3 regions of the Rufibacter sp. JT20002 genome follow, and region 3 is predicted to be linked to each of the others. Evidence: riboswitches for the same ligand, from Rfam matches in the RefSeq annotation. Region 3 holds a riboswitch; each other region holds the start of a gene.

Region 1 (7,314 bases), on a different contig from region 3:
TGATGGGTGAATCGCCAACGCGCCCGAACCGTTTGTTCAGCATGCCGCCCGTGGACGTGCCTGCTGCCAGGTTGCCGTTCACATCCAGCGCGACGGCACCTACCGTTCCTAATTTGGTGGAGGAAAGAAGTTGGCCTTGGGTTTCGGCTTCCTTGATTTTACGGATCTGCGCCCGGCGCTCTTCAATCTCAAAGTAGGTTGGGTCTACCCGTTCCAAACCCACGGTAGCCGCGAACGCCTCGGCCCCGGAGCCTACCATCATCACATGCTCCGACTTCTCCATCACCTTGCGTGCCGCCAAGATGGGGTTTTTAATGGTGCGCACGCCTGCCACTGCACCGGCCAGAAACGCCGCGCCGTCCATAATGGAGGCATCCAGTTCAATGGTTTCGTCATTGGAGAACACAGCCCCATGTGCCGCATTGAACAGGGGGGAGTCTTCCAGAATTCTGATACTGGCTTCCACCGCGTCTACTGCGCTGCCATCTGCCTGCAATACCCCATAACCCGCTTGGGCAGCTTCCAGGAGCTTCGCTTCATAAGCAGTCCTTCTTTCCTGGGGCATAGGTTCTGAGTAAACATCGCCGCAACCGCCGTGTACTATAATGGCAGCTTTGTTGGAAGTAGAGGGAGAGGGATGGGTCATTTCTTAGGAGTGGTATGTAGTTTCAGAAGGGCAAGTTACGTCTTTGTAGCAGCTTTTCAGTAGTGAAGCAAGGTAGCAAGGTTCTCCAAGCGTTTCTGCCCTCAAGGTAAAAACCTTCCCACGCATTCCGTCCCCCTTTGAAGGGGGGTAGGGGGATGACAAAGCGGTTGGAAGCTCAAGGCTGCTTCTGCTACCCTGCGGTAGAGGTACGCGGAATGTTAAATCGGGCAACCACAAGGGATTGCCCCTACTATTAATTTGCTGAGTAATCCTTCATTTCCCTAAAAGCAATTTGAGCCTGCTTTTTGAAAAACAGGCTCAAATTGGGGAATGCTTGATGATTTCTCTAAAAGAAGTCTAATCCTCTTTTTCCCATTCGCCATTATCGTCGCGCCAGATGGCCAGGTAGGTAGGGTCGTTGTTTTTCTTGCAGGCCCTGAACATGAGGCTAGTCTCAAAGCTGAATTCCACGTTGCCCTTAGGGTCTATGGCGATGAAGTTGCGGTCGCCCTCAATGCGGTCTTTGTACACCTCCATGGCTTCTTTAGCGGCCTCTTTAAGCGGAAGGCCTTTGTACTTCATAAGGGCGTAAACCTCATGCGCCACGTTGGCCCGCATAATGCCCTCGCCGTCACCGGTGCAGGACACGGCTACCACCTCATTGTTCGCGTAGGTGCCAGACCCGATAATAGGAGAGTCACCCACCCGGCCCGGGTACTGGTTTTCAAGGCCGCCCGTAGAGGTAGCAGCGGCCAGGTTGCCGTGTATGTCCAGGGCCACCGCCCCAACGGTGTCTTTCTGAAGCTCTTCTTTTTCTTTTTTCTTCGCCTTCTTCAGTGACTTGATCTTTTCCTCGGTTTTAAAATAGTCATCCCCTCGCATCTCCAGTTCCAGTTCCCGGGCGAACTTTTCAGCGCCATCACCAGTGAGCAAGACATGGGGAGATTTCTGCATGATGGTTTTGGCTAGGGTAATGGGGTGTTTCACATGCTTCACTCCAGATACTGCCCCGGCCTGCATGGTTTTGCCGTCCATAATGGAGGCATCAAACTCATTGCTTTCGTCTTTGGCAAGGCTTCCGCCCCGTCCGGCGTTGAAAAGTTGGTTGTTTTCCATGCTCCTCACGGCGGCTTCTACGGCGTCAAGGGCACTTCCTCCGGCTTCCAGTACATGCCATCCAGCCATCAGGGCGTTGTCCAACCCCTGTCTGTAAGCCGCCTCTTTCGCCTCGCCTAGCTCTTCCCGGCTTTGGTTTTCAGCGCCGCCATGTATCGCAATCACCCAATTTTTCTCCATAGTAGTGTGTCTTTTCGTCTGTAGTGTCTTTTGGGAACCTCCAGGACTTGGTGCCTGGGCCGCTTAGATGTACGGGCAGGCTATGGTGCGGTTTATTTAATTTATACTGAAAAGAAGGCAGAACTTCTACGGATGCTTTGACGCAGCTCCCTTTTGCGGTACAAGGGCTAAGAGGAAAGAAAAACTCCTATTTCTGCTACGTAGGCCTTCTGAGTTAGATTAAAAGAGGAAGGCTTATACAAAATTCCGTGTTTATGCAATCTAATTGCCGTGTTTTTCCCGGCACTTTTCAGGGGTAAGAAAGCGTATGCTTACTACACACGACTATCTCTTAGGAGCGTGTGCACCGGTTCTGGTGCAGGACGGCCTGGTCCAATCTAGTTAGAAGCCTATGATTTTACATCCCAAGTTCAGAAAAACGTGGTTAAAGCAGAACGGATCTGGCAAAACCTGGACCTGCCGCAAGGATTGGCTTTCCTATTTATTGAACAAAGGAAAAAGGGTAAGTGAGGATTGGGCACTTGGTTCTGTCCCGGGAAAAGGCAAAGCAGTATTCGTTTTTAGGTAAGTTTTATGCAGAATATCATTACAGAGAAAGTAGGCAGTAAAGTTATACTGTTGTTGCAGAAAGATCTGGATGCCTCTGACCAGAGGCTCACGCGCCGGTTGCAGAGCTTACGGCAGCCTGTGCAGGAGCTTAGTGTCTGGGTAGACTGCGCCAGCCTTGAGTGTATCAAAACCTATGGGTTCTGTCATTTTGTAAACCAGTTGCTGGTTCTCAAGAACTATAATGCCACCATTACCCTCATGAACCTGGGTGAGCCGCACCGGCGTTTGTTACAGGTATTGGGGATGGATGCTCTGTTTACGACGGTTCCTTCCCTGGAAGAAGCCTACCATCAAATGCAGGCGTCTTAGCACTACTTGCCCTTTAATGTGAAGGAGGGCCCTCAAACAAACTATTCCTTTAGTCACCCGTGACTTTTACAAACCAAAGCCAGAAGTTGGAGCAAAGAGGCAGCATGAGGCTGGAACAATTTACCGATGTACAAGAGGCGCTGGCCTTTTTAAACCAGCAGGGATTTACCCATTCTTTTACCTGCAGCCCCCAAGGGTGGCAATGTAAGGAAACAAACAACATCTTCTCGCCAGACGCTCTCCGGGTAGAGGCTTGCCAGCGGTTCAGCCAGTGTGGGGGAGTCCAGCAGGTCTCAGTGCTTTACGCGGTCTCTGCGCCAGACGGTACCAAAGGCATCATCCTGGACAACTGCGAAACGTACGGCAACTCCCTCTTTGGCGAGTACCTCGTGCGCATGAAACTCCATACCCTCCAGTCCAATGAAAACCCAACCTAAGGAAGCTGCCGCCTGAGGTGTTCTTTATCTAAACGCTTCCATCTCGGACCAAAGCCGGTTAAACTCCCGGGCGTAGCTGGAAACCACCTGAGGGTCTGACGTAACCAGTACGTTTTCATGGTTGTACAGGGCGGCACTGCGGGTCCAGTTATAGGAGCCGGTGAGCACCTGGCTTTGATCCACAATGGCAAACTTGTGGTGCATGTGGTTAGGCGTTTGGTCTACTTTCACCTTTATGCCCGCCTGCGCTAATTGCCGGATGTCTGAGCCTTTGTCAAACAGTTTCTCGTTATCGGTGAGTAGCTGAATCTTGATCCCTTTTTTATGGGCTGCCAGTATAGCGTTGGTGATGCGGTCATCTGAGATGGTAAACACACAAATCTGCAAGCTGGATCTAGCCGACCCAAGGCTTTGGATGATGGCCTGCAGGCAGGCATCGCCAGGACTGAAATAGGCAGCACTTTTACTTGCTGGGGCACTCTTGAACAAGGATAAAATAGATTTCAACGCTGAAAGGGTGTTAGTGAAAGTGGGGTAAGATACAAACTAACCACATATAGGGATGCAAACCGCTTCCCAAAGCCTAAGTTACACCCGTTTTCACCCTTTTTTCAAAATGTAGCCCTGAAACAGAAAACCCATAGTAATGCTCCCAAAAAGGCAGGCTTACCCTCCTCCATTTTTAAAGCATTGTCTATAGGTATATTTTTCCAAACAAGGACACGCATATCGTCCCCCTTTGAAGGGGGTAGGGGGATGACAACTCATGCTGATTGACTACACATGCTGATCACACGCATTCACGATCTGTGGGGACAATCCCTTGTGGTTGCCCATGCACTTAGCAGAAGTTGGACGGTTCTTCAAGCCAATTGGTCATCCCCCTACCCCCTTCAAAGGGGGACGGAATGCGTGCTACTCTTAGAGTGGAGGTGGGCAACAGCCAAAGACTTATCATTTTCAGAATTCTCTTCCACAATGGACCTTCCAGCAGGTGATTGATTCAAAGAGTTGATTTGAATTATAAGCAGGAGAATCGCTTATTTATTTCTGCAGTGTTGGATTATTTGTATTTAGTCCAAGTGTTAAGGAAAACTTGGAAAAATTATTTTCTACAAAAAGGTTGTATTTGTAGAAAATGCACCCTTACCTTTAGGGCATCTTTATTGGAGATTTATAAAGAAGAGGCGAGAGAGCAGGCTCCAAGACCCTCTAGCAACCTTCGGCCCAGCCGAAAAGGTGCTAACACCTGCCCAATTTTTGGGAACTATAAATGAATGACCATGCAACCACAAATTTTGCAACCTCGCTTGACCCTTAACAGCCATCCTGCCTCCCGGCAGTTCCTGCACATGCAGGCTTGTTGTTGCTGTTAAAGCTGGCGCCACCTCCTTCTTTTCTGGCGTACCCTATTTCACCCTTCGGTGAGGCACGCCTATGTATTCCTGTTTCTTAACACAATTACCCCTATGAACCATTCTTTACCATCTTCTTCCCCGGAAGACCATGCTCCCCTTAGAGCATCCTTTCTGCCTTCTACTGCTGCTCTGGCCCTGAGCACCATGCCCCTCTGCGCCCGAATGTGTTGTTGTTAGACACTGTTTCGTTGCACTAATCCCATAGCAACTTTTCTGTTTTAAAAATCACCGGTGTCGTCCTGATGCCGGATAGGAATTGTCTTGTCTTTATAATTTTATAAAAATGAAAACTCATACAAGTAGTACTCTAAAAAGTCTAGTAAGTCTAGGAGTATTATTGGCAATATTGCTGGCGCATGCCGCGTATGCCCAAGTCCAGACCGTAAGTGGGCAAGTGACCGGCACCAAGGGCAGTGAAGCCCTGGCCGGCGTGAGCGTAGTCCTGAAAGGCACTACCAGCGGCACCTTCACCAACGCCGAGGGGCGTTATTCCATTCCGGCCAGAACCGGCCAGACTCTGGTGTTTTCCAGCATCGGGTACACGTCTGCAGAGGCCGTGGTGAATGGAACCACCGTGAACGTGAGCTTGAAAGAAGACACCAAAAGCCTGGAAGAAATTGTGGTAGTGGGGTACGGAACGCAGTCGCAACGGGCGGTTTCCAGCTCGGTGAGCACCGTGAACGTGGACGACCTCCGCGGATTACCAGTTTCTTCCCCGGACCAACTGATTCAAGGGAAAGCCGCCGGGGTGCAGATTTCCTCAGCCAGCGGTGCGCCGGGTGGCGGTATCAGCGTAAGTGTGCGGGGAGCGACTTCCATTAATGCCAGCAACTCTCCTTTATATGTGATTGATGGCGTGTTCATCAACAACCAATCATTGAGCAACCTGGGGCTGGGCGGACAAACCTTTAACCCGCTCGCTGATTTGAACCCTGCCGATATAGAAAGCATTCAGGTCTTGAAAGATGCCAACGCCACAGCTATTTATGGGTCAAGAGGAGCGAACGGCGTGGTACTCATTACTACTAAGCGTGGTAAGCTGAATGCAGGTTCCAAAATCAGTTTCCAGACCTATTTTGGCTGGGCGAAGGCGCCTAAGCTCTTTGAAACCGTAAATGCCCAGCAGGAAGCCGAACTCATCAACGAGGCGTTCCTGAACGATGGTGGGGCTTTCGCTTCCCGTCCGTTCCGTCCCAAAGTCGAGGGTGGCCGCGGCTTACCCGAGGAACAGACCACGTATTCCCGTATTCCGGATGTGTTCCAGACGGCCAAAACCCAGAGCTATGACTTGTCGGCTTCGGGTGGGTCAGACAAAAGCCGGTACTTCATTGGCGGTAGCTATTTCTCGCAAGAGGGGATTGTGAAACCGGCCCAGTTCGAGCGTTTCAGCGGGCGGTTCAACTTTGACCATAACCTGAGTGAGAAACTGACGGTGGGCATCAGCGCCTCGGGGGCGTACAGCCACCGCAACGTGAGCCGCAACGACAACAGCGCGCAGGGCGTGATCAACTCGTCTTTGTACGTGCAAACGTTTCTGCCCGTGTTCAATGAAGACGGTAGCTATGCCCGCCACAGCATCTTTGACAACCACCTGGCTCTTATTGAGAACCTGAACATCCAAGGGCACAGCAACCGCCTCATTGGGAACCTGTACGCCGAGTACGAGATTCTGCCTGGCTTGTCTTTCAAATCAAGCTGGAGCCTGGACTACAACAGCTACATTGACAAAGTCTACAACAACACCCAAATCAGCGTAGGTCTCCCGGCGGGTAACGGCAGCAACACGCAGTCCAGCCTGGTAACGCTTATCAACGAGCAGGTCTTGACCTACAATAAAGCCTTGGGCGATGACCACCGTTTGAACCTTGTTTTGGGAAATACCCTCCAAAGCACCAAGTACAACTTCCTGACACTTTCGGGCCAGAAGTTCCCGAGCGATAATTTCCAGGAAATCGCCTCTTCTTCCATCCAGACGGGTAGCACTTCTTCGAGCCAGAACGGCTTGGTGTCTTTCTTTGGGAGAGCGAGTTACACGTTCAGAGACAAGTACAGCCTGGATGGTAGCCTGCGCGCCGATGGTTCCTCTAAGTTTGCCGCCGGCAACAAGTGGGGCTACTTCCCATCAGTAGGGGCGGCCTGGATTATCTCTGAGGAGGCCTTCGCGAAAAGCCTGCCGTTTGACCAGATTAAACTGCGCGCCAACATAGGTTTATCCGGAAACCAGAACGGCATCAGTGATTTCCCATCACAGAGCTTGTGGAGAGCGGGTAGAAACTACCAGAACAACCCCGGCATCAGCCCGAGCCAGTTAGGCAATCCAGACCTGACCTGGGAAACCACCCGCCAGTGGAACCTGGGCCTGGACCTGGCTTTCCTGCAGAACCGCATCAAAGTGGAGGCCAACTACTACAGCAAATACACCAAAGACCTGCTCATTCAGGTGCCAGTGCCTTCCAAGTTGGGTTATTCCAGCGTATATGAGAACCTGGGTGAGGTGAGCAACAAAGGCGTGGAACTGAGCATTTCCTCGGTGAACATCCAGAAAGACGATTTCCAGTGGTCCACTGACTTCAACATCGCGAGAAACAAAAACCGCATT
Region 2 (7,314 bases), on a different contig from region 3:
CCAATCAGCACGCATTCAATTAAGGCCAACCAGGTCGGCGGCGTAAAAAACACAAGATGAACGTACAAGAACACCAGGCTGGAAAGCAGCACAGCGGCTTTGATGTATAATTTATAGTTCCCGGTGGGGTGACTTCCTATCTCCTCAAAGTACGCGTTGGTGCGACTTTTCAGTTCGGCATAAAATGAAGTGGAGGGGGCAATGAATTTGGGTGTGGCCATAAAGGACAATTAGGTTGAAAATAGGCTATAGAGCTATCTCAACGCAAATCGTCAATCAAATCCATAACATCTTTGAAAGGTAACACTTTCTTAGTAGGTATTAATTCAGACTTAAGTAAAAACAGCAAACTATTTATGTATACGGCCTCGGTATATACCTAGTTTTTCCGGTTCAATGAAATAGTTTGCCGTTCCTTTAAATAGGCCCGAATTACTTAGTTAATAACTTCAGCAACTGGTTACTGGCCATCCAATTGATGCACCGGTCAAACCAATAGTCCTTAACGGTGGGGTTGTTCAGCCCGAATCCATGCCCGCCCGCTTGGTAGATGTGCAATTCTGCCGGAATTTTATGCTGAAGCAGCGCCTGATAGAACATTATGCTGTTCTGAGGCGGCACGGCGGCATCATCTGAGGCATGCACCAGGAAAGTAGGTGGCGTCTGCGCCGTCACCTGCTGGTCATTTGAGTAGGCCTTCAGTTTCTCATTAGTGGCCTGTTTTCCTAAAAGAAGCTCAAAAGAACCTTTGTGCCAAATGGCAGGATCACTGCTGATGACGGGGTAAACCAACACCATGAAATCTGGCCGAAGGGAAAGTTTCTCGGGGTTCAGGATCTGGGATTGGGTGAAGTGGGTGCCGGCCGTGGAAGCCAGGTGCCCGCCCGCCGAAAAGCCCATAATGCCTACCCGTTGCGGATTAATGTTGTATTCCTTCGCCCGTGTGCGCACCAGATACAGGGCCTGTTGCGCATCCTGCAGCGGGGTGATCTCCGGCTGGGAAGTGACGGCGGGGTCGGGCAGGCGGTACTTCACCACGAAGGCGGCCACCCCTTGCTCCGTAAACTTGCGGGCCACGTCTGATCCCTCGTGGCTGGTGGCTAGTTTGGCGTAACCGCCGCCCGGGCAAATGATTACCGCGGTTCCGTTAGCCTTCTCCTTGGCAGGCAGAAAAACGGTTAAGGTAGGCTGCCGCACCAAAGTTACAATCTCCACTTTATCGGGACGCACTTCCTTTTTCTCCTGGTTAGGGCCGGGCACCTCATTGGGGATTTTGCCTTCGTACAAGGGTATTTCCATGGGTTTTGTTTGGGTGAAGCCGGAAGAAGTTACGCAGGCCAGTGCCAGCAGGGTAAACAATTTTTTCATGTTACGGATGGGGTTAAACAGAAAGCTGTTTTTGGGCTACTTTCTTGCAAGTCCCCCAAAAACAGCCGTACTCCTTCGTTTCTGATATTCTAAAAATCAACCGGCAAACTGTTCATCGGCGGTGGGGCCGTACATGCCGGGCACCGGAACATCCAGCAGGCGCAGGTACACACTCAATTGCCCGCGGTGGTGGATGAGGTGGTTCATGGCCAGGTTACGGATGGCCACCTGCTTGGGCATGGAGAAGATCACGTGGTCGCCGTGGCGCAGGGTCCAGGTTTTGCCTATCTCCACCACGTTGGTATCGTTCAGGGCTTTTACCGCTTTCTGGTAGTTTTCCTCAAAATGGGCCATTAACTCCTGGTGGGTGGTTCCGTCAAAAGGCGCGTACTTCTCCTTGCTGAAATCGCGCTCCTCAGTCTTCAACACGGTGGCGATGAACAACCCCGGCAACTCGGCCACATGCCCCGCCAATCGTTTCAACGACATGCTTTTGGCATGTGGTTTCCAGTCAAAATGCTCCTGGGGCACGCGTTCCAGCATTTTCCGGGTGTTGGCCGCCTCTTGTTCAAACTGGCGCAAAAGTTTTTGGTTTAACTCCATAGTTCGTTCGTGTTTTGGGTGGTAGGTTCGGTAAGTTAGAAAAAAGAACGGGAGCAGAAAATACTCCTGCTCCCGTTCTTCTATAGGGCTATTGCTGGCAAATGCCTACCGCACCTCGCCCATCAATCTTCTGATGAAGAATCCAAGGCAGAGCAAAGCCACGCCTATTCCAACTGACCATAACCCTATCTGGTTTAAGATGGAGGAATAATAAGGAAGCGAAAGCACTGGGTTGTCTACCACCTCGGCAGGCACACTCATCAAGGCCCCAATCTTGCCGGCTAGGTACTCCCCAATGGCGCTGGCGAAAAACCAGATCCCCATCATCAAGGCCACAATCTTGGCAGGCGACAGTTTGGTAATCATGGAGAGGCCGATAGGTGAAATACACAGCTCCCCGCAGATGATGAAGAAGTAACCTGCCATGAAAGCCGGCAAAGAAATCAGGCCTGTTTCTTCGTTGGAAACGCAGCTCAGGTAGAAAACATAGAACCCAATGCCCATTAACACGAAAGACAACCCAAACTTACTTGGGGTGTTAGGCTCTAATCCCTTACGGTTCAAGTAAGGCCAAAGCTGTGCGAACACAAAACTCAGGGCGATCACCCACGCCGGTGGAAGGAAATTGTTCACCGCCAAAGCCGGAAGTTCTACCCCACCCACGTGCATGTCCACGTTGCGCATGGCAAACAGATTGAGCGACCCGGCATTCTGCTCATAAAACGCCCAGAACAACGAAGACGAAATAGTGAGAACCAGCGCGGCGAATAACTTGTTGCGGACTTCGGCCTCGTTCCGTAAGGCAAAGGTCAGAATATACACCACTGCCAGTCCGCCTAACCCGAACATGATGTAGTCCATCACCTCGTAGTTATGGAAAAGGGCCACAATCACTGGTATAATCAACAGCGTAGCCCCATAGATTACCACCTCTCTGCTGATGCCCGCAAACACCGGGGCTTTCAGGTGAGCGGGATTAGGCGGAAGCCCTTTGTCACCCAAAGACTTTTTACCTAGCGCAAACACTACCAAGCCCAGAATCATAAACAAACCGGCCAACCCGAAACCATAGTGCCAGTCTATCTGCTGCCCCACGTAGCCGCAGAGCAGTCCGCCCAGGGCCGCGCCAATGTTGATGCCCATGTAAAAGATGGAAAAAGCACTGTCTTTGCGCGGGTCATTGTCTGAGTACAACGTGCCCACCAGGCTGGAGATATTGGGTTTAAAGAAACCGTTTCCGCAGATGATGAAGGCCATGCCGTAGAAGAAGCTCCAGTCCTGCGGCAAGGCCAAAACTAAATGCCCGATGGTCATGAGCACCCCGCCGTACATCACCGCCTTTCGCCCGCCCAGAAAGCGGTCAGACATCATGCCGCCAAACATGGGCATGGTGTACACCAACGCGGCGTAAGATCCCAGAATGGCGTAGCCCTTGGGTTCATCAAATTTGAGTTCAGAGATCATGTAGGCCAGCAAGAGGGCCTTCATGCCATAAAAAGAGAAGCGTTCCCACATCTCGGTGAAAAATAGCATGTACAGCTGCTTAGGGTGCCCCGTGGAGGCAGGCGCCTCTGGTACCCTAGGTTCGGTTAAATCCATATCAGGTGGTAAAGAAAATTATAAACCCTAATTGACCTGACAATTTACTAGATAAAGCCGGGATTCAGTGCTTACGGGCGAAAATCTGGTTCAAGGTCGTTTCCCGTAAAAGAGGCTTAAAAATCAAGATCCGCCACCTTAACCAAAATTAAAAGGCCTCCCTACTTTGAAAGCAGGGAGGCCTTTTTAGGTAGCTATGGGTTTGGGCTTGCCTTTCAGAAAATACCACCGGAAACGCTCACCGGAAGATCAGGAACAAACGACCCGGATCCGGCAGGTTAGTTCCGGAACTGAGCCAATTGCTGCTTCAGTTCTTCCACCTTATTGGCTTCTGATTGCTGCTCGCGTTTCAGCTTAATTTCTTTTTCGCGGGCCAGTTGCTTGTGGGTTTTGAATTCCTCAGTGAGTTCATCGTACGCCCTGATTTTCTCTTCGGTCACCCGATTGCTGTTTTTGTACATGAACGCGAAGACCGCTGCCACCGCGCCCAAGGCCAAAATAATGACCAAGCTGATAATCACGTACACCTGCTTGTCCATGTCAATGCCCAGCACCGACAGGCTAGCCACGTCATGCGCCCCCTGCTGGATCTGCTTTTCTTTTTGGGCGTTTACCTCTTGCAGGGCCTGTACCTGTAGTTTTTGATCGGCTAATTCCTTCTGGGTTTGCGCCAGTTTCACAGCCGTCTCTTTTCCGGCGTTCTTAATGCTTTGCTCACGCGCACGCAGGGTGTCCTGTACATTTTGGAAGAAGGCATCCAGACTGGCCTGCTTTATTACTTTGTGCGGCTGGTTGTATTTTATCTCGGTGGAAGACCTGAACTTCAAAGAACTGAACTGCTGCTGCAGGTTGTATCTGGTTCGGTCTTTTGCAGGAGCAGCAGTTTGGGCCATGCCCGAGGTCATCACGAGAACACTGAGGAAAAGAGAAAGAAAAACGGCTTTCATATGGGGACTATTTGCGTCAAAAAATGTTCGGGTAAGGTTAAAATTAGTGATTTCCTCCCACTAATTCAGACAAAAAACTAGACTTTCTGCTAAGTAACGAAGTTCTACTCCTTAGATTTATACGTTTCACGCATTTTGACTGTTTATTTCAGGAATAGGCTAATTTCATCGAGAATTCATCTATTTACCCGCCACTTCTTCATTTCCTGGCTTAAAACACACTGAACGAGAGTGATTACAAGCTCCTTTCTGGAAATTACCTAAAATTTGTTTGAAGAGATACTAACCAGAGCGGAGCTCTGGCGCTTTGATACCAAAGGAAAGCCAACCCTGAAGCTACTTCCTTTCTGAGCTGTCAGACGCAAAGTGTACATTGCCCAAGTGATCTGCCTTAAATAATCTATATTTCTTTTGCTATATACCCACTTGCTTTCTACCTTAGCCCTTGAAATTATACCGAAGAGGGGAGAGAGCAGGCTCTGAGAACCTCTAGCAACCGTTAACCATGTTAAAAAGGTGCTAACTCCTGCCCAGCCAAATGGGAAATATAAGTTTTCAGACCATGATCAGCAGCAGCAATCTTTCCAACATCAACCTTCTTTCATCACCTACTTCTTCAGGCTACTTCACTGCCTGTATGCACTTTTGTTGTTGCTGTTAGCTTCCTTAGATTTTCCGGGCTCCCGGGGTTCTATCCTTCTGCGCTAATGCAGCGCTTCTCTATTTTCTAAGACTCAATTTCTGTTTCATTTCTTATGTACACAGCACTTGCGCAGGCAAGGGCAAAGAAACAGGCGTTTGCCTGCGACAACTCTTTGCACGCCTGCCTCTCCTCTACCTTGGCGGCGCTCTATCGCTTCCTTTCCCTTTGCTGTTGCGGAAACGCCTTTTCTCTCCCTTTCGCTTTTAACCCATTTTTTGAAAATCACCTTTAAAACACCATGAAATCATCCTTACAGACTTACAGGGCCCTTCTGGTCCTGACTGCCTGGGTCCTTACCATCGTTCCGGCCCTGGCGCAAAGCAGCTATTACTTCCCAAAAACGAAGAACTTTGACGCTGCCATACCTACGCCCGAGCAGTTCCTGGGCTACGGCATCGGCGAGCGCCACAGCCGTTACGAGCAATCGGTGGCTTACCTTAAGGAATTGGACCGGCTCTCTGACAAAGTAAAAGTGCAGACCATCGGGTTTACCTATGAACTGCGGCCGCAGGTGGTGGCCATTATCACCTCTCCTGAGAACCACGCCCGTTTGGAGGACCTCCGGAAAGAGCACCTGCAGCTAGCCGATGTCTCCAAGCCGCTTCCCAACCTAGCCAACGCGCCGGTGTTCGTGAACCTGGGCTACAGTGTGCACGGCAACGAGGCCTCCAGCTTGGAAGCTTCCCTGCTAACCGCCTATTACTACACCGCTAACCAGGACCCCGAGACGCAGCGTGCCTTGAAAGAAGCGGTGATTTTGCTGGACCCCGCCCACAACCCTGATGGCCGTGACCGCCACGCGAACTGGATCAACGTGCACCAGAGCGATCCTTCCGTAGCCGATCCTGCCGATTGGGAGCACAACGAGGTGTGGCCCGGCGGCCGGGGCAACCATTACTGGTTTGACCTGAACCGCGATTGGCTGCCCATCGCGCACGTAGAAAGCAAAAACCGCCTGAAGTTCTACCATGAGTGGCTGCCTAACGTGGTGATTGACTTCCACGAGATGGGCACCAACTCCACCTACTACTTTGAGCCCAGCAAACCCTATGGCTCCGAGAACTACCTGGTACCCCGCAGCACCTATGACAACCTGAACGTGATCATCGCCAAGTACCACGCGGCGGCACTGGACGAGATCGGGTCGCTGTACTTCACCAAGGAGCAGTACGACAACATCTACCCCGGCTACGGCTCCACTTACCCCGATTTCCAAGGCGGCGTGGGCATCACCACCGAGCAGGCCAGCTCCCGCGGCAACCGCCAGGAGAACTCCACCGGCGTGCTGACCTTCGCCTTCGGCATCCGGAACCACCTGAGCACGGGTCTGGCTACCGTGAAAGGAGCCGTAGAGAACCGTGAGACTTTCCTGAAACACCAGCGCGAGTTCTACAAATCCGGCATAGCCGATGGCCGCAAAAACCCGGTGAAAGCCTACGTGTATGGCGAGAAGCACGATGCCACCCGCCTGCGCAACTTCACCGAGCTGCTGCTGGCCCACAAAATTGAGGTGTATGAATTGCCTGGCAACCAGACCATCGGCGGCACCGCCTTTGAGAAGGGAAAATCCTATGTAGTGCCCACCGAGCAACCGCAGTACCGCCTGGTGGAATCCATCTTCGCAAAGAACACTAATCTCCCCGATAGCGTTTTCTACGATGCCTCCACTTGGACGCTGGCCCTGGCCTATGGCTTGCCGCACGTGGGCGCTTCCAAAGCTGTGAACCGCGGAAACCGTGTAGCCACCCTCCCCGCTCTCACCGCTACTGCACCCCCTAAAAGCAACTACGCCTACCTCCTGGACTGGACCGATTACAATACCGCGGGCGCCTTATACCAACTGCAATCGCTAGGGGTGACTGCCCAAACCGCCTTGAAGCCATTCACAGCCAATACCACAGCAGGCGCCAAAGACTACCTGCCCGGGGCCATCACCATCCCCGTTGCCTCGCAAAAAATCTCGTCTGACTCGCTGTACAAAGCCATTCAGAAAGTGGCCGCAGACCGCAAGGTTAACATCGCCTCGGTGAACAGCGGCTTCAGCGCCAAAGGCATTGACCTCGGCAGCAGCAACATTCAGACCATCCGCAAACC
Region 3 (7,314 bases):
GAGTTCATGAAGATTACCCCAGACGAGGAGCCAGACCAGGCGTTTATCCGGGAGAACCTGAGAAAGCAGCTTGACCAGTACCCAGATAATCAGCTGTTCATCACCCAAGGATACATCTGCCGGAACGCCAAAAACGAGATCGATAATTTAAAGCGAGGCGGCAGTGACTATACCGCTTCTATTGTTGGCGCGGCTGTGAAAGCTTCTGAGATTCAGATCTGGACCGACATTGACGGCATGCACAACAACGATCCGCGGGTGGTGAAGAACACTTACCCTATCGCGGAGCTGTCTTTTGATGAGGCGGCGGAGTTGGCATACTTTGGGGCAAAGATCCTGCACCCATCCAGTATTCTTCCGGCTCAGCAGCATAACATTCCGGTTCGGTTGTTAAACACCATGCAACCCGAGGCGGCTGGTACCACCATCTCCTCCAAGAGAACCGGAAACAAAATCAAGGCAGTTGCTGCAAAAGACGGCATCATTGCCATCAAGATCAAATCTAGCCGTATGTTGCTGGCCTATGGTTTCCTGCGCAGCGTGTTTGAGGTGTTTGAGCGTTTCAAGACGCCTATTGATATGATCACTACGTCAGAAGTGGCGGTTTCCCTCACCATTGACAACCAAACCTACCTGCCCGAAATCACCGAGGCCTTGCAGCGGTTCGGGAGCGTGGAGATCGACACAGATTTGACCATTGTCTGCGTGGTGGGTGACTTCATGGAAGACAAACCAGGTGCCGCCCTTAAAGTGGTTCAGTCATTGAAGCATATTCCGTTGCGCATGATCTCCTACGGAGGAAGCAAAAACAACATCAGCTTTTTGGTAAACACCACCTATAAAGAAGATGCGTTGATCTCCATTAATGAAGGAGTGTTCCAGGAAAGAGAGGAAAGCCATGCTTAAAGAACAACTTCAGGCGTTCTCTCAGCACCAAACCCCTTTTTACGCGTATGACCTTTCCCTTCTGCGGCAAACACTAGATGCCGCAAAAGAAGAGGCCTCTAAATACGATTACCATGTGCATTATGCCCTTAAAGCAAATGCCAACGCTCCAATCCTTGCCGAAATCTTGGAGCGGGGTTTTGGGGCCGATTGCGTAAGTGGCAATGAGGTACGCAGAGCTCTTGAGGCAGGCTTTGCCCCCGAGCAGATTGTGTTTGCAGGCGTAGGAAAATCAGATGCCGAGATCAACTTTGCCCTGGACGCCAACATTTTCTGCTTCAATTCAGAATCTGTGCAGGAATTGGAGGTGATTCAGGAATTGGCGGCTGCGAAGGGGAAAGTGGCGCAGGTGGCCTTGCGCATTAACCCGAACGTGGATGCTTACACGCACAAGCACATTACCACAGGTTTAGAGGAAAACAAGTTTGGAATCAATGCCTGGGAACTGGAGGATCTATTGCCTCGTTTCGCCTATTGGTCTAACGTGAAGCTGGTGGGCTTGCACTTCCACATCGGGTCCCAGATCACAGATTTGCGGGCGTTTGAAAACCTTTGCATACGCGTGAACGAAATCCAAAATTGGTTTGAGGAACGCGACCTTAGCTTCCCGCACCTGAATGTGGGCGGCGGATTAGGCGTAGATTACCATACTCCCGAAGAAAACCCCATCGCAGACTTCGCGGCTTACTTTTCCATCTTTGACAGATTGCTGGAGAAACGCCAAGGACAGGTGGTGCACTTTGAGTTAGGCAGGGCCCTGGTAGCTCCAAGCGGAAATCTTATTTCTAAGGTACTTTACTTAAAACATGGCCAAAAGACCAACTTCGTGATTCTGGATGCCGGAATGACTGAGTTGATGCGCCCGGCCCTGTACCAGGCGTACCATAAGATTGAGAACCTTACCAGCGACTTGCCCGCCAAAACCTATGACGTGGTAGGGCCTATCTGCGAGTCTACTGACTGCTTTTCTAAAGCGGTTGAACTCCCCGAAACCAAACGTGGCGATCTAGTAGCCATCAGAACCGCCGGTGCTTACGGTGAGGTGATGGTTTCTGAATACAACCTTCGGGACAGGGTAAAGGCTGTATATCTTTCCTAGGCTTTCAAGCTACTTTATAGCTCATCTTACTAAACCTCCGTTTCGGCGTTTGTCTTTTGAAAACAGGCCCAAAGCGGAGGTTTCTTCTTTAAAGGGCTTTCAACTGCCATCAGCTTTGCAGGCGTTTTAACACCCTGTTTTAAGCTGTTTTTCCTAAAAAAGGCCACAAACGAAAACACCCGGCATAAAACCAGGTGCCTGCGCAATTTGAACGAACTAAATAAACAAGCTACTCTTTAGAAAACGGTTGATCCGTTTCAATACTTTTAAGCTCAACTTAGTAGTTAAGGAGGCTTTATTAAGATAACTCTACCTTTTCTTTTTCCTTCTTAGAAGTCGCGCCAACAAAATCGGAGGAAAGGGCCATGATATAAGCTCCAGACTTTCTGATTTGGTCTTGCGTCTTGATCAGGTTACCCAAAGAAACCGTTCCGATGACGCTGAAGGTATCGTTGTCCCGTTGCACGTTCTGCAGGTTGGTTAACCCCAGCGCGGCCACCAACTCAGGCTCGCTACAACGTAGATAAACTTCAAAACCAAAGTCCAGGGCCAAAGCCGGGGCATTGGTGGTTTTGCTTAGTTTCTTGTACCCATAGCTGTAGCCATTACTCACAGAGACGATATCTGACAGCACGGCCGCTCCGGTAGGGTGTCCGCCGGCACCGCGGCCCTTGAACAATTGCGGACCAGAGTACGCTCCCTGTACCACCACACCATTAAACTCCTGCTCCACCACAAACAGGTCGTCTGAGGCATCTACCAGGCTTGGCAAAACCACCGGCACCAACTCTCCGTCGGCGGTAAGGTGTACCGAGGCGACCATCTTGATAACCGCTTCATTTTGCTTTGCATACTCGCAGTCTTGATCACTTAGGTAATCAATACCAAAGAAGGCCACTTCTTCCGGGGCAAGCGTCCGGCCAAAAGCATGGGCCGTTAAGATGCACAGTTTATGCCGTGAATCGGCTCCGGCTACATCCAACCAGGGGTCTAACTCCGCAAACCCTTTATCCTGGGCTTCCTTCAATGCTTCTGAGTAGACTTTCTGCAGTTTGAAGATCTGGCTCAGGATATAATTAGAGGAACCATTCAAGATTCCGTGCACCCGCTCCAGAGGTTCATTGGAGAAATACTCCTCAACCGTTCTAATAATAGGAATGCCTCCGGCCACGGCTGCCTCATACAAGAGAACGCCGCCAAACTTGTTTTGTAGGTCCAAAAGCTCGGGTAAGTGGTAAGCCACCAATTTTTTATTGGCAGTTACTACTTTTTTACCGCGCCTCAGGGCTTCAGAAACAATGGTGTAGGCTTCATTGGCGTCACTAATAGCTTCCACCAGAATATCCAGGCTTTCGTCCTGAAGCACTTGATGAAAATCATACGTAAAGCTCTCTGAAGGCAAGGGCCGAAGCTTTTTAGGGTCTTTGACACAGATGCGCTCTACCTTATAAGGAAGCGACTCTTCGCGGGAGAGAAGGTCATACAAGCCCTGCCCTACGCAGCCAAACCCAAACAAACCTATTTTTAGAAGACGGTGGGAATCCATGTTTTTCTTTGTTGTTTTTTCTGTAAAAAAGTATCCAAAAGATGGCTTAATTGAGCCGTCTCCAATAAGAAGCCGTCGTGACCGGCCTCAGAATGTATTATCTGGAAGGTAGCATTAGGAATGTATCTGGCTACAAACTTTTGCTCATTCACCGGGAATAGTTGATCGCTGTCCACCCCAATCACCAGAGTCTCGGCCTGTACATGGCGCAATGCCTCCTGTAGGCTCCCCCGGTTACGACCTACGTGGTGACTGTCCATCATCTTGGTCAGTTGCCAGTAAGAAAAAGCATTGAACCGTTTGGCTAGCTTCTCTCCCTGGTATTGTTGATAGCTGGCGGCCCGGTACGTTTTTTTCAGGTCTGAGGAGTTCTCTTTCTGCGCTTGGTTGTACGAGTTATAAGTACGGTAAGACAGCAACGCAATGGAACGGGCCGTTTTCATTCCGTTCAATCCTGCATCATCCGTGGCCAATTGCCAGGTGACATCCTGTTCTATGGCCATGCGCTGACTTTCGTTTAAGGCAATGGCCCATGGAGTTTGCCGGGCATTGGCAGCAATCTGCACCAGCCGGCGGGTAACGTATGGGTACTCCACCGCCCACGCCAATGCCTGCTGTCCGCCAATAGAACCTCCAATGAGAACATTGATTTGCTCTATACCCAAGTGCTCCCGAAGGGCATCAAACGCCCGTACCACATCCAGGTTGGTTAACGTTGGGAAAGCATGGTAATAAGGTTTACCGGTATCTGGGTTTAAACTCAAAGGTCCGGTAGATCCGTAGCAACTGCCCGGCGTATTGGCGCAGACAATAAAATGCTTGGCAGGGTCAAAGGTCTTGCCTTCACCAAACAGGTCGCCCCACCAATCTTTTACAAAAGCGTTTCCGGAAAAGGCGTGGCAAACCCACACTACGTTGCTTTTATCTTCATTCAGGGTGCCCCAGGTAGTATAAAAGAGTTGGAAGCCGGGCAAAGATTGCCCAGACTCCAGCGTAAATTCATCTGTAAATTCAAAAACGCGTCCTTTCAACATGGCTTCTACTCACTTACTGCGGCCTTCAACTTCGGTTCCTGTACTCTCACTTTGGCAAACGCCTGTTCAAAATCTGCTTTGATGTCCTCTAGGTGCTCAATACCCGCAGACACCCGCAGTAGCGTGGGGTTTACCCCTGCTGACAACTGCTCTTCTTCATTCAATTGTTGGTGCGTGGTAGAGGCTGGGTGAATGATCAGGGTTTTGGCATCGCCTACGTTTGCCAGATGGCTCACCAATTCTAGACTGTTAACAAAAACCTCGGCCTCTTCTTTGCCCCCTTTCAAGTTGAAGCTTAACACTCCACCGAAGCCGCGTTTCAGGTACTTTTTCGCCAAAGTATGGTAAGGACTGGAGGCAAGGCCCGGATAATTCACACTCTCCACTAAAGGATGCTGCTCCAGCCACTGCGCCAAAGCCAAGGCATTCTCAACCGTGCGGTCTACCCGTAGCGACAAGGTTTCCAAGCCCTGGATTAATTGAAAGGAGTTGAACGGGCTTAAGGCCGGCCCAAAATCACGAAGACCCTCTACCCTGGCCCTAATAGCAAAGGCAATGTTCCCGAAGGGTCCATCAGCCCCGAATACTTCCCAGAAGTTCAGGCCGTGGTATCCTTCTGAAGGCTCACTGAACTGCGGGAACTTTCCATTACCCCAGTTGAAGTTTCCGCCATCTACAATCACGCCGCCCACGCTGGTCCCGTGCCCGCCAATCCATTTGGTGGCAGAGGCCACCACTACGTTGGCTCCGTGCTCTAATGGTCGGAACAAATATCCGCCCGCCCCAAAGGTATTGTCTACCACCAACGGAATCTGATGCCCCGCCGCTACCGCCGCAATGGATTCAAAGTCTGGAATGTTGAAACGGGGGTTGCCAATAGTCTCCAGATAAAGGGCTTTCGTGTTTTCGTCAATAAGGGCCGCATACGTGGCTGGTTCATCATTCTTAGCAAATCTTACTTCAATGCCCAAGCGCTTGAAAGCTACCTTAAACTGGTTGTAAGAGCCACCATACAGGTTGCTGGAGGCCACGAAATTGTCACCTGCCTGCAGGATATTATTTAAGGCAATGAATTGAGCCGCTTGCCCTGAACCAACGGCAACGGCGGCCACGCCCCCTTCCAAAGCGGCAATGCGTTTCTCAAACACATCGGTGGTGGGGTTCATGATGCGGGTGTAGATATTCCCGAATTGTTTTAGCGCAAACAGGTTAGCCCCATGCTCTGCGTTCTCAAAAACATAGGAAGTAGTTTGGTAGATAGGCACCGCCCGTGAACGAGTGGTAGCATCTATTTCTTGGCCAGCGTGTAGCTGAAGGGTTTCAAAACGATAAGAATTAGACATGATTATAGCCGGTTACAATTGAAAAATTGAACAAATTCAAGAGCCAGAAAACTAACAGACAACAGGTTCCCTCCTGCCGCTGTGCGTCAGGCCCCTAAAGAAAATTTAAATTACTTTAGATGAGGGGATTAGCGACAACAGCAACAAATATCCATCATGGACATAGTGCACATTCGCGTAATAGAGGAGATAATAATAGGTGTGTTACCTTTTGCCGCCATGGTCAGGTGCGGCGCTGCATTGTTAGAAGTGGCGTTGATTTGCTTTTCCATCTTCGTATCAATTTATATTCCCCAAGTGGCAATATGTCCCCTGGGATCAGGACTTAGCACCTTACACGGCTGGTAGGTTGCTAGAGCTTCATTGAGCCTGTCTCTCCGCTCTTCTTTATAAATCAACTACCGGAATAATTGACTTGATGCTGCAAATCTATTAACGAAATCTTTAAACCCAAATAAAATTGAAAATATTTTGCAATTTATTTTCAAAAACCAACAAATGTTAGTAAATGTAGGCCACGGCCTTCCTAAGGGTTTGGGAGAAATATACTTGTCCCGTCTGTAACCTTTCCTAACTTTGCCGCCGTTAGTCATCTGCCATGCAAGCGTTAAAAGAAACCAACTTCCACTTTCCAGAACAAACCGGCTTTTACCGGGGCAAGGTTCGGGATGTTTATTATTTCAAAGACAAACTGGCCTTGGTGGCCACTGATCGGATCTCTGCCTTTGACGTGGTGCTGCCGCGGGCCATCCCCTTTAAAGGACAGGTACTGAACCAAATTGCAGCCACCTTTTTAGAAGCAACGGCCAATGTAGTGCCTAACTGGGTTCTGAGCCAACCGGCTCCTAACGTCACGATTGGTCGCCAATGCGAGACGTTCAAAGTGGAAATGGTTATCAGAGGATATTTAGCGGGCCATGCCTGGCGTGAATACAGTGCCGGTAAGCGTACCTTGTGTGGCGTGTCCCTGCCGGAGGGGCTGCGGGAAAATGACCCGTTTCCTGAACCAATTATCACCCCTACGACCAAAGCCGCCGAGGGCCACGATGAAGACATCTCCAGAGAGGAAATCCTGAAACAGGGTATCGTTTCTGAGCAGGATTACGTTCAACTGGAGGCGTACACCAGAGCCCTATTCCAACGCGGAACTGAACTGGCCGCCGAGCGCGGACTTATCCTGGTGGATACCAAATATGAGTTTGGGAAAGCAGATGGCATCATTTATTTGATAGATGAAATACACACCCCTGATTCTTCAAGATTCTTTTACTCAGAAGGTTATCAGGAACGCCAGGAAAACGGTCAGCCACAGCGACAACTTTCAAAGGAGTTTGTACGTCAATGGCT

Evidence for each region. Region 3 has a riboswitch for S-adenosylmethionine ahead of ACW9SV_RS19015 (O-acetylhomoserine aminocarboxypropyltransferase/cysteine synthase family protein). Riboswitches for the same ligand answer to the same signal wherever they lie in the genome.
Region 1: it holds a riboswitch for S-adenosylmethionine, as region 3 does, so the genes downstream of both, ACW9SV_RS20830 (SusC/RagA family TonB-linked outer membrane protein) here and ACW9SV_RS19015 (O-acetylhomoserine aminocarboxypropyltransferase/cysteine synthase family protein) in region 3, are expected to answer to the same signal.
Region 2: it holds a riboswitch for S-adenosylmethionine, as region 3 does, so the genes downstream of both, ACW9SV_RS20820 (M14 family metallopeptidase) here and ACW9SV_RS19015 (O-acetylhomoserine aminocarboxypropyltransferase/cysteine synthase family protein) in region 3, are expected to answer to the same signal.

What each region holds. Positions count from the first base shown of each region.
Region 1 covers NZ_JBSZJY010000005.1:330,808-338,121, reverse strand. Annotated here, with positions in the region: gene ACW9SV_RS20855 (isoaspartyl peptidase/L-asparaginase family protein) at 1-646, opposite strand, end outside; gene ACW9SV_RS20850 (isoaspartyl peptidase/L-asparaginase family protein) at 1,004-1,942, opposite strand; gene ACW9SV_RS20845 (STAS domain-containing protein) at 2,516-2,860, shown strand; gene ACW9SV_RS20840 (hypothetical protein) at 2,965-3,297, shown strand; gene ACW9SV_RS20835 (phospholipase D-like domain-containing protein) at 3,322-3,804, opposite strand; SAM riboswitch class I at 4,469-4,573, shown strand; gene ACW9SV_RS20830 (SusC/RagA family TonB-linked outer membrane protein) at 5,053-7,314, shown strand, end outside.
Region 2 covers NZ_JBSZJY010000005.1:319,972-327,285, forward strand. Annotated here, with positions in the region: gene ACW9SV_RS20795 (fatty acid desaturase family protein) at 1-221, opposite strand, end outside; gene ACW9SV_RS20800 (alpha/beta hydrolase) at 433-1,368, opposite strand; gene ACW9SV_RS20805 (DinB family protein) at 1,465-1,971, opposite strand; gene ACW9SV_RS20810 (peptide MFS transporter) at 2,077-3,570, opposite strand; gene ACW9SV_RS20815 (hypothetical protein) at 3,849-4,517, opposite strand; SAM riboswitch class I at 4,966-5,071, shown strand; gene ACW9SV_RS20820 (M14 family metallopeptidase) at 5,459-7,314, shown strand, end outside.
Region 3 covers NZ_JBSZJY010000004.1:525,440-532,753, reverse strand. Annotated here, with positions in the region: gene ACW9SV_RS19035 (aspartate kinase) at 1-906, shown strand, start outside; gene lysA (diaminopimelate decarboxylase) at 899-2,044, shown strand; gene ACW9SV_RS19025 (homoserine dehydrogenase) at 2,343-3,590, opposite strand; gene ACW9SV_RS19020 (homoserine O-acetyltransferase family protein) at 3,569-4,624, opposite strand; gene ACW9SV_RS19015 (O-acetylhomoserine aminocarboxypropyltransferase/cysteine synthase family protein) at 4,630-5,967, opposite strand; SAM riboswitch class I at 6,249-6,363, opposite strand; gene ACW9SV_RS19010 (phosphoribosylaminoimidazolesuccinocarboxamide synthase) at 6,566-7,314, shown strand, end outside.